DNA from 2 places in the Pseudomonas sp. OIL-1 genome. Region 2 is predicted to be linked to the other one. Evidence: predicted binding sites of a transcription regulator. Region 2 holds the regulator's gene; the other holds the start of a gene.

Region 1 (5,490 bases), 580 kb from region 2:
GTGGTCAGGTCAAAAGGTGATTGTTCAGTCTCCTGAAGCCTGTGCGCGTAAAGGTGTTGCGATCCTGGAGTCACTGCTGTTTGTCGGGGTAGTCAAAAATGGTAGTTATGTCTATGGCACGTTCATGACTAATCGTGCTGCGATAAAGTGCATCCCCAACGGGGAAACCACCTTTGTGTATGCTGCAGTGGCTGGGCCCGACGTAAAACAGGTGGAGCGACTACGTAACGAAGTCGTCTGGCGGTTGTGATCTTTGTTCGTGGTCAGAAAAAATCTTTTGCCTGGTCTGGACGTGTTCCATGCTGCGAATGCCCGAGGAGAAAAACAGTCGTTGGGTCCAAAGGACATTCTTTAGAGATTGTCCAAGTGCATCGCCGGGAGAAACACAATGAATGCAGATGGTGCTGGGCCCCAGCCTGTCGCGACGTTGGGACGAGAGCCAATCCCACTGACTGCACGTGAATTGGATCAACAGTTCCCCGGCGTTCTGGATGGGATTTCGCTTTTGGGAGGTGGCGCGAATGTCATCCTGCAATTGGCGCGGCCCGGGGTAGGCTACGGCGTGCTGGAAAGCCGTGTAGAAAGCGGGCAGATATTCCGTCGTCCTCTCAAGCGAACGCGCACGACACTGACCTATCTCGCCGTAGCCCTGGCCGGTACGAACCAAGAAAAACAGGCGTACCGGCAAGCGGTTGATGAAGTGCATGCGCAGGTTTATTCAACACCGCAGTCACCTGTGCAATACAATGCCTTCAATCACGACCTGCAGTTATGGGTGGCGGCTTGCCTTTACTGGGGTTTTGCTGACACCTGGCGTCAGTTGCGCGGCGAGCCCGATCCGGCAACGGCTGGCAGCTTTTATCAGCGTGCCGCTGCATTGGGAACCACACTTCAAGTACCACCGGAGCGTTGGCCGTCTGACCTTGCGGCTTATCAGACCTATTGGCAGCAAGCGTTGGCGCGGATCCATATCGATCCTCCGGTGCGCGCCTATTTGACCGACATTGCAGAGCTGAAATTTCTGCCCACAGTATTCAGTCGCAGCTTGGGGCCGCTGAATCGTTTCATTACTGCCGGCTTTCTTCCGCCTCAGGTGCGTGAGGAGATGCACTTTACCTGGGGAGAAAAGCAGCAGAAAAAATTCGATAGACTCATATCGACTGTCGGACTTGTGAACCGCTGCCTGCCCCGGGTTATTCGTCAATTTCCTTTCCTCGTTGTGCTCTGGGATTTTCGTCGGCGTCTGCGCAACGGGGCACCGTTGATATGACGGGTAAGCCAACGACGGATGCCGTGTCAGGTCGTCCCACCGCTCTGCTTTCTATTCGTCATTCGCAGCGGGCAAGCAGGCTGGAACTCTAGAGACCTGACGCTAGACTCCAAATAATGAGACTGCTCACTTAAAGGATTGTCTTCCGTTAATGCCGCAGTCTTTCAAGCTTACTAGCGCGGCGGCGAGGCGTGATGCGACATGACTATCTCAGCAAAAAACACGATTTGCCTCTGGTTCAACGGCGATGCCGAAGACGCGGCACGGTTTTATGCCGGTACTTTTCCCAACTCTTCCGTAGAGGCTGTTCATCGTGCGCCGGGCGATTTTCCTGCGGGTAAGGAAGGTGACGTTTTGACCGTTGAGTTCAGCGTCATGGGTATTCCTTGCCTGGGGCTCAACGGCGGGCCGGCGTTCAAGCACGACGAGGCGTTTTCGTTTCAAGTCGCTACAACTGATCAAGCCGAGACAGATCAGTACTGGAACGCCATCATCAACAACGGCGGCCAGGAGAGCGACTGCGGTTGGTGTAAAGACAAGTGGGGGATTTCCTGGCAGATAACCCCTGTCGCCTTGACGCAAGCAATCACCAGCCCGGATCGAGCCGCCGCCAAGCGCGCCTTCGACGCAATGATGACGATGCAAAAAATTGACATGGCGACGATCGAACAAGCATGCCGTGGCTGAAGCTTGAGACTACCGGTGTGATGATGGGCGGCCCGTTGCTCAGTGGACGCGCACCGACGCAGCAGTAGAATAGGACTACACATCGCGCGGCGTCAGGCCCCTCTGGAGAGTACATGTCGGAAATCAAGTCGAAAGACGAGAAGGCAGTCATCGTTCACAAGGTTCAGCGCTACTTCACCGAAGAGCTCAAGCAAGAAATTGGTCAATTTGACGCGGAGTTTTTGCTCGACTTCTTCTCCGGAGAGGTTGGTGCATATTTTTATAATCGTGGGCTATCCGACGCTCAGTTAGTTCTGTCCAACAAGCTCGATGACTTATCCGAGTCGATCTGTGAACTTGAGCGTCCCACGGAATTTCGGAAATAAGCATAGCAGTGCCGTTTGGGCGAACGGAGGAGATCGAAGGAGTCGACAGGGCCCGCCACACACGAGCGAAAGGCATTGCCGAACCCTATGGTCATCCAGTGACTTGCGGGCCGTTAGCCGACTTGATTGCTCTAGAACGGCATTTCCGCCTAAAGCGTAAGGTTAATCCGCCGATACAGTGAATGCTGGTATTAAACGGACTTTGCCTGGGTGGGCTTCCAGCTTCCCGAGTGCACTATCGCTGGAGTTGACTATGTTCAAGCTGTTCCGCAATCTTGGCTTTCGCTGGAAGCTGACCCTGCCACTGGGTTTGCTGGTGGCGCTGTTCTGCGCGCTGGGTGGCGTTTCGTTCATCGCTGTGAAGATCTTTCCGCCCGCCTTCAATTATTTTCTTCTGCCCTGCTACCGCAGGCGACCGCCCTGCTTGAAGCCGACCGGGACCTGTATCAGGCGCTCGTGGCCGAGCGCACGCTTGTGCAGCTTGCCGGTAACGGCAGCCAGCCGAGCCTGGAAGCCGAGCATCGCGAAAATATGCAACAGGCCTTCGACCGCGTGCAAGCCTTCGCCAGCACGACGGAATCGATGCAGGCCAGGGCGCTGGCGGACAGGTTCTCCCAAGCTTTTGACGCCTGGAAGCGTGGTAGTGAAGAGGTCGTTACCCTGGCGCGCAGCTCATCTTTTGCAGATAACGACCAGGCTCACGAGCTGAGCTTTGGCACTTCATACGAGCGCTTCAGCGCGGCGCGCGAGCTGATCGATCAGATGACCCAGCAGGTCGATAGCCAATCCGCAGCAGAAGTTGCCGCAGCCGAAGCGGCCGTTGCGCGCGATGCCGGCATCTTCAGTACGGTCGCGCTGGTCGGGCTGGTCATTTGCGCGTTGCTGATTGCCTTTCTGCCGGGCCTTATTCTCAAGCCATTGCTGGCGATCCTTGCACGCATTCGCGATATCGCTGATGGCGAAGGCGATCTGACCAAGCGTGTCGAGGTCACCTCTACTGACGAAATTGGGCAGCTCGGGCAGAGCGTTAATCTGTTCCTTGAACAGCTGCAGACACTGATCCAGCAGGTGGCCGATTCGACCCTGCAGGTCGCCTCGGCCTCGCAGCAGATGAGTACCATAGCCGTGACCCAGCAACAGCTGGTGAGCGAGCAGTATATGGCAATCGATCAGGTCAGCACCGCAGCCACGGAGATGAGCGCGGCCATTCACGAAGTACAGGCAACGCCCATAACACTGCTGAAGCCGCACGGCAGGCGGACAAACAAGGGCATACCGCATCGGAGCTGGTCGGACACACCATGGGTGCGTTGCGCAGACTGGCCGGTGATGTAACCGAGGCCGCGGGCGTGATCAACCGTCTTGAGCAGGATAGCGAGCGGATCGGTGGCGTGCTGAGCGTAATCCAGGCGATTGCCGAGCAGACCAATCTGCTGGCGCTGAATGCCGCGATTGAGGCGGCGCGTGCGGGAGATCAAGGTCGTGGTTTTGCGGTGGTGGCCGATGAGGTACGCGCGCTTGCAGGCCGCACGCAGGCTTCCACGCAGGACATCCAGAAAATGATAGAAAGCCTGCAGGCAGGCAGTGCCCAGGCAGTCAGCGTGATGCAGCGCAGCGCAGCAGTAGCGGCCGAAAGCGTGGATCAGGCCGCAGGCACCGAGCGCGCGTTGGGTGACACGGCCCAGGCGGTAGTACGCATTAACGACATGGCTACGCAGATCGCCGCGGCCTGCGAAGAGCAGAGCCAGACCACCGAAGAAATCGCCCGGAACATTAGCGGCATCCGCGATCTGTCGAACCAGGCTGCACAAAGCTCCGAAGAAAGCCGCGGCGCGAGCGAGTCTCTGGCGCGTCTGGCAGAGGGTCTGCAACAACAGGTAAGGCGGTTCAGAACCTGATCGCACCCCTGGTATCAGTTGAACATTCGTCGAACCCCGGTGGGAATGGATCCCGCTGCTATAATCGATTAACCGTTCAGCCAGCCAGGGTGTGAGAACATTATGGGGGAAGCAAATAGTAGCCCTAAGGTCGATTCAAACCGAAGAACAAGTCCAGCGGCCTTTTTCCGTGGGTTCTTGCGGGAGCCGAGTCAGGTGGGTTCGGTTATCCCCAGTTCGCGATTCCTGGAGCAGCGAATCGTCGATGCTTCCAGACTTTCTACGGCCAAGCGGGTGGTTGAGCTAGGACCGGGTACCGGTGGCACCACGCGAACGTTTCTACAGCACCTTGCCCAGGATGCGCAGCTGCTTTCAATCGAACTAAGTCCTTACTTCCATGAGCTGCTTGGCGAGATCGCAGACCCGCGCTTCACCAATCACCTGGGCAGAGCCGAGGATCTCGCCGCGATCCTGGCGTTGCACGATATGGGGAAGCCAGATGTGATTATCTCCGGCATTCCCTTCTCGAAAATGCCGAAAGCGGTTGCTACCCGCGTTGCGCAGGCGGTGAAGGACAGCCTGGCCGAAAACGGGCGTTTCATTGCGTATCAGTTTCGCCGGGATGTAGCCTGGGTTACCGACCCGATCATGGGGGCGCCTGCTTCGTGTACGCTGGAACTACGGAATATCCCGCCGATGCGGGTTTATAGTTGGTTCAAGACTGCAAGTGGCTGAGCCGGTTACCACAGCGGATACGGGGGTTGTTCTGGGAGCCACAGGATCAGATCCTTTCAGGAGGCTTCCCTGAACGTCGGAATCTATATCTACGACAACGCAGAGGTCCTGGATTTTTCCGGTCCCTTCGAGGTGTTCTCGACGGCCAACCGGATTTCCGGCCCCACCGAGCCGTTCAAGGTGTTTTTGCTGGCCGAGGACACGAAACCGTTATCGCCCGCGGTGGGTTTAGCGTCAATCCGGATTATGCGTTGGACCAGCATCCCGGTATTGATGTACTGATCATCGCTGGAGGGGTGCATGCCGACCAACTGATCAAGCCCGCCGTCATCGATTGGGTGGTGAAGCAGGCAGAGAGGGCGCAGATTGTCGCTTCGGTATGTACCGGCGCCTTCATTCTCGCCGAGGCTGAATTGCTGTCAGGCCTGGAAGTAACCACCCACTGGGAAGACCTTGCCGAGCTCGCCAGCCGATACCCTGAACTCAGGGTGGTAAAGGGCAGACGCTGGGTCGACACAGGCAGGTGCGTTACGTCGGGTGGTATCAGTGCCGGCAT
Region 2 (5,490 bases):
ATGATTGCCAGCGTCAACGGCACCTTGATGGCGATGCGGGTGCCCTGCCCCTTGGTCGACTGGATCGTGATGCTGCCGTTGAGCTGCGAGATCTTGGTCTTGACCACATCCATGCCAACGCCGCGCCCCGACACATCGGAGATCTCGGTCTTGGTCGAAAAGCCCGGCGCCAGGATGAGGTCGAAACATTCACTTTCGCTCAACCGCTCGGCGGCTTCGCGTTCCATCATGCCCTTCTCGACCGCCTTGCGCCGCAGCACTTCCGGATCCATGCCCCGACCATCGTCAGTAATGGTCAGCAGAATATGATCGCCTTCCTGTTCGGCAGCGAGCACTACTTTGCCCACGCGCGATTTGCCAGCGGCTTCGCGCTCGTCGGGCATCTCTACCCCATGGTCGACCGAATTGCGTACCAGGTGGACCAGCGGATCGGCCAGCGCCTCGACCAGGTTCTTGTCGAGATCGGTATCTTCACCGACCAATTCGAGCGTAATTTCTTTCTTGAGGGTGCGGGCCAGATCGCGCACCACGCGCGGGAAGCGGCCAAACACCTTCTTGATCGGCTGCATGCGGGTCTTCATCACGGATGACTGCAGATCGGCCGTCACCACATCGAGATTACCCACGGCCTTGCTCAGCTCTTCGCCGCCGGTGCTCGCACCCAGACGCACCAGGCGATTGCGCACCAGCACCAGCTCGCCGACCAGATTCATGATCTCGTCGAGTCGTGCTGTATCTACACGCACGGTGGTTTCTGCAGGGTGCGCATCGGCAGTGGCCGGCGCCTTTGCTGCAGCGGGCTCGGCCTGCTTGCCTGATGCAGGCGCAGGGGCGGGAGCGGGTGCAGGAGCTGGCCGGGAATCGGGCCTGGCAGCGACCGCAGCTGCGGCATCCGAAACTGTTTCGACTTCGTTCTTGCCCGGCGCTTTGCCGTTGCCATGCAGTTGATCCAGCAGGGCTTCGAATTCGTCATCGGTAATATGCTCGGAACCCACCGAGTCCGCAGCGGGTTCGGCTTCGGAGCCAGCTTGCGCCGCGTCTGTCGCGCCCGGCCCTTTGCCGGTGCCGTGCAGTTGATCCAGCAAGGCTTCAAATTCGTCGTCGGTAATGGCGTCGTCAGACGCGCCGGTGTCCGGTGTCGATGCGCTTGCAGCGGCCGCTACGGCCGCAACGGGCGGTTTACCGGCGCCGTGCAGTTGATCAAGCAACGCTTCAAACTCTTCGTCCGTTATCTCATCGCTATCGCTATCGCTACTGCCTGTATCCGCATTGCCGGCAGACACGGGCAAAGCGGATTCAACGGCCTCAGCAGAGGGCTCTGCCTGTAACGCATCCAGAAGTTTCTCGAACTCGTCGTCGGTGATGTCGCCTTCGCCGCCCGCCGCTTCCGGGACATTCACGGCAGTCGCTTCAACAGCCTGATTCGACGTGACAGGATCAGGGCTCGGGCTCGCCGCAGCGGGTTTCGCCAACAAGGCCAGCGCCTCAAGCAACGCCGGCTCGGCCGGCGTGGGCGCCTCGCCTTCACGCACCTCGGCAAACATGCTGTTGACTGAATCGAGCGCCTGCAGGACGACGTCCATCAATTCGGAGGTAACCGAACGTTCGCCCTTGCGCAGGATATCGAAAACGTTCTCTGCGATATGGCAGCAGCCAACCAGCGCGTCCAGCTGGAGGAAACCCGCCCCGCCTTTTACCGTGTGAAAGCCGCGAAAGATCGCGTTGAGCAAATCGGCGTCGTCCGGACGGTTTTCCAGTTCTACCAACTGCTCGGACAACTGCTCCAGGATCTCTCCGGCTTCCACCAGAAAGTCCTGAAGGATTTCCTCATCCGCGTCGAAACTCATGCATGTACTCCCTTAAAAACCAAGACTGGACAGAAGATCATCAACTTCGTCTTGTCCAGACACTACGTCTTCCCTTATATCGGCATGAATCTGCGGACCTTCACCTTTTTCTGGTGCTTTTTTCGGCTTCACGCCGTCGCCATGCTCGATGCCAGCAAGGCGATCGACCTGCCCTGCCATGCGCACCAGACTCACCAGACTTTCCTCGACATCGTGAACCAGCGTGGTCACACGCTTGATGACCTGACCAGTCAGGTCCTGATAATCCTGAGCGATCATGATGTCGTTCAGATGTGTCGAAACTGTTGTCGCGGACTGCTCGGTCTTGGTCAGAAATTCTCCAATGCGTCGGGACAGGTCACGGAACTCATCGGCAGCCATTTCCCTGCGCTGCAGACGCGCCCATTCGAGGCGCAGCGCGGCAGCTTCTTCACCGATTTCGGCAACGAAGGGCGTACTGCTTTCCACCAGGTCCATGGTGCGATTGGCGGCCTTGTCGGTGAGCTGCACGACATAATCAAGACGGTCCGAGGCGTCGGAAATCTTCGAGGCTTCGCCGCCATCGCCGAGCGCGTGGGATGTATCGATCTGGAAATTCACGATAGCGTTGTGTAACGCCCGGGTAAGCTGCCCGACCTCGTGGTAGAGCCCGCGGTCACGGGCCTGATTGATTGAGTGCACCACCAGTACTGCTTCGCTGAAGTTACCACTCTCAAGGTGATCAACGAGCTGCAGAGCATGCTCCTTGAGGGAATGTTCAAATTGCTGAGCAGTCGCCTGGCCGGGATCCTTGCTTAAAGCCATCTTCTGATACCCCGGTTGATTATTTCGGCTGGACGCGTTCGAAAATCTTTTCGATTTTTTCTTTGAGCGCCTGGGCGGTGAAAGGCTTCACCACGTAGCCACTCACGCCTGCTTGCGCGGCCTCGATAATCTGATCGCGCTTGGCTTCAGCAGTGACCATCAACACCGGAAGATGCTTCAGACGGTCGTCGGCCCGGACAGCTCTGAGCAGATCAATTCCACTCATACCCGGCATATTCCAGTCAGTGACCAGAAAGTCGAAATTACCGCTCTGCAACATCGGCAACGCGGTGTTGCCATCGTCGGCCTCCGCGGTATTGGTGAACCCGAGGTCACGCAGTAGGTTCTTGATGATGCGCCTCATCGTCGAGAAATCGTCGACGATCAGAATTTTCATATTCTTGTCCAAGTAGACCTCCGTACAAACCAGATAAAAGTGCAGGTTCGCACTCTGCTAAATTCATGTCTCCGAGCCAGAATGACTCAGCAAGTAAAACGCGCGCAGTGTACCGAAGCTGCTCAGCCAGCGGGCAACTCAGGCACCGTCGCTATATAGCCGGACCAGAGATCCGACTATCAATATTCGTTCTTCCAGGCAACCAGACGTGCCCGCAGCCGGGCTGCGCACTGCGTGTGCAGCTGGCTCACCCTCGACTCGCTCACACCCAGCACCGCGCCGATCTCCTTGAGGTTCAGCTCTTCGTCGTAATACAGGGAAAGCACCAGTCGCTCACGCTCAGGAAGGCCTTCGATGGCCTCGACCAGCGCGCCACGAAACCGCTCATCCAGCAGCTCGCCCTGAGGTTCACCTTCAGCGTGGACATCCGCCGCCGCGCCGGACTCGAGCAGATCCTCGAAGCTGAACAGTTTGCTGCCGGCCGTGTCGCCCAGAATCGCGTAGTAATCCTCAAGGCTCATCTCTAGTTCGGCCGCAACCTCCTGATCTTTAGCGTCGCGACCAAGCCTGGCTTCCACCGCGCGAATGGCATCACTGACCATACGCGTATTGCGGTGGACCGACCGAGGCGCCCAGTCGCCCTTGCGAACCTCATCCAGCATGGCACCACGAATGCGGATACCGGCGTAGGTTTCAAAGCTGGCACCCTTGGAATGATCGAATTTGCGCGAGGCCTCGAGCAGACCGATCATGCCGGCCTGCATCAGATCTTCCACCTGGACGCTGGACGGCAAGCGCCCGAGCAGGTGATAGGCAATGCGCTTGACCAGGGGAGCAAACTGCTCGACCAACAGATCCTGCTGACCCGCTGCAAGTTGGGTACGGTTGTACATATAGGCTCCACTGGCGGACGCGATCATGACTCTGCCCCCGAATGCTGGACCAGGCGCTCAACAAAGAATTCGAGATGGCCCCGAGGATTGACCGGCAGCGGCCAGGAATCAATTTTCTGCGCAATGCCGCGAATGGCCAGCGAGGCCTTGCTACGCGGAAAGGCGTCAAAAACCGCGCGCTGTTTCTGCACCGCTTTGCGCACCGATTCGTCGTAGGGCACCGCGCCGACGTATTGCAGCGCCACATCCAGGAAACGGTCCGTGACCTTGGTCAGTTTGGCAAAAACGGTGCGGCCTTCCTGCGGCGTATTGACCATGTTAGCCAGCACGCGGAAGCGGGTCATGCCGTGATCGCGATTGAGCAACTTGATCAAGGCGTAGGCGTCGGTGATCGAGGTAGGTTCGTCGCATACCACGACAAGAACTTCCTGGGCAGCACGCACGAAGCTCACGACCGAGTCGCCTATCCCGGCGGCGGTGTCGACAATCAACACATCGATATTGTCGCCAATGTCGCTGAACGCCTGGATAAGGCCGGCGTGCTGCTGCTGGTTCAGGTTGACCATACGCGCTGCACCCGAGGCAGCGGGGACAATGCGGATGCCACCGGGGCCGTCGATCAGCACGTCTCGCAAGTCGCATTTGCCATCAAGCACGTCCGCGAGCGTAGCCTTGGGCTTGATACCCAACAGCACGTCCACGTTGGCGAGGCCAAGGTCGGCGTCGAGCAGTACGACCCGACGCCCCAACGCCGCCAGCGCCATGCTGAGGTTGACGGATACGTTGGTTTTGCCGATCCCGCCCTTGCCGCCGGTGACCGCGATAACCTGAACCGGATGATTGCTGCCCATCTGTGTGGATTACCTTGTAATAAGAATTCGTTTTAGGGTCTGTTGCCGTTTCATCGCGAGCCGCGTTGCTTGTCAAATGGCGCAAGGCCGGGCGGCGATCCGCAAGGCGCGGGACGCAGGTAATGGTTGTTCCCTTGCCAAGTCCCGCAACGCCGCATGGCGTCATTTGACGCGCAACCTAGGCGGCCCCACCCGAAGGGACGGGACCCGTTTGCCGCAGCACTGCGTTACTCGTCACTCATTTGGAACAACCACAAAAACGCCTGGAGCGCTTTTGCGCGTAAGCCCTGAAGGGGTGAAACACATGGATGTGTTGAACAAACTTCATTCCTCGCGCCTTGTTCTGCACCAAACGGGCCTCCGTCGCGGCCGCGATGAAACGGCAACAGACCCTCGCAAATCTGTAAAAACCGCGCCGCCCATGCTGCAGTGCATTCGTCGACAGCACGCTCTTGCGGTTCGCTTGCTGGATCGCACCTTTGAGGCGAAATGCAGCTGATCCCCGCCTCTTCAACCTGCGTGCAGTATACCTGCAAAGACATTGCCCATTGCCTCATCGGCAGGCGCTTCGCCAGCATTACTGGCCATGCTCACCGCACGACTGACCAGCTTGTGGCCTACCGCCTGGCAAATATCATCCGGAATACGCTGGCCATCTGCCATATAGGCTACCGGCAAAGCTTGTTCCATAGCCAGAC

Evidence for each region. The regulator FliA, encoded in region 2, starts transcription of late flagellar genes. The targets are predictions, from matches to a motif close to CTAAAGTTTNNNNNNNNNNNGCCGNTAA.
Region 1: the regulator FliA is predicted to act here: its motif matches at 2,472-2,499, upstream of G3M63_RS19470 (methyl-accepting chemotaxis protein).

Annotation. Positions count from the first base shown of each region.
Region 1 is NZ_CP048629.1:155,148-160,637, reverse strand. Features, by position in the region: gene G3M63_RS00745 (hypothetical protein) at 1-250, shown strand, start outside; gene G3M63_RS00740 (oxygenase MpaB family protein) at 464-1,270, shown strand; gene G3M63_RS00735 (VOC family protein) at 1,478-1,957, shown strand; gene G3M63_RS00730 (DUF2164 domain-containing protein) at 2,071-2,322, shown strand; gene G3M63_RS19470 (methyl-accepting chemotaxis protein) at 2,533-3,657, shown strand; gene G3M63_RS19465 (methyl-accepting chemotaxis protein) at 3,624-4,220, shown strand; gene G3M63_RS00720 (class I SAM-dependent methyltransferase) at 4,416-4,934, shown strand; gene G3M63_RS00715 (DJ-1/PfpI family protein) at 5,186-5,490, shown strand, end outside.
Region 2 is NZ_CP048629.1:3,805,181-3,810,670, forward strand. Features, by position in the region: gene G3M63_RS17490 (chemotaxis protein CheA) at 1-1,847, opposite strand, end outside; gene G3M63_RS17495 (protein phosphatase CheZ) at 1,860-2,651, opposite strand; gene G3M63_RS17500 (chemotaxis response regulator CheY) at 2,671-3,048, opposite strand; gene G3M63_RS17505 (RNA polymerase sigma factor FliA) at 3,228-3,965, opposite strand; gene fleN (flagellar synthesis regulator FleN) at 3,965-4,792, opposite strand; gene flhF (flagellar biosynthesis protein FlhF) at 5,303-5,490, opposite strand, start outside.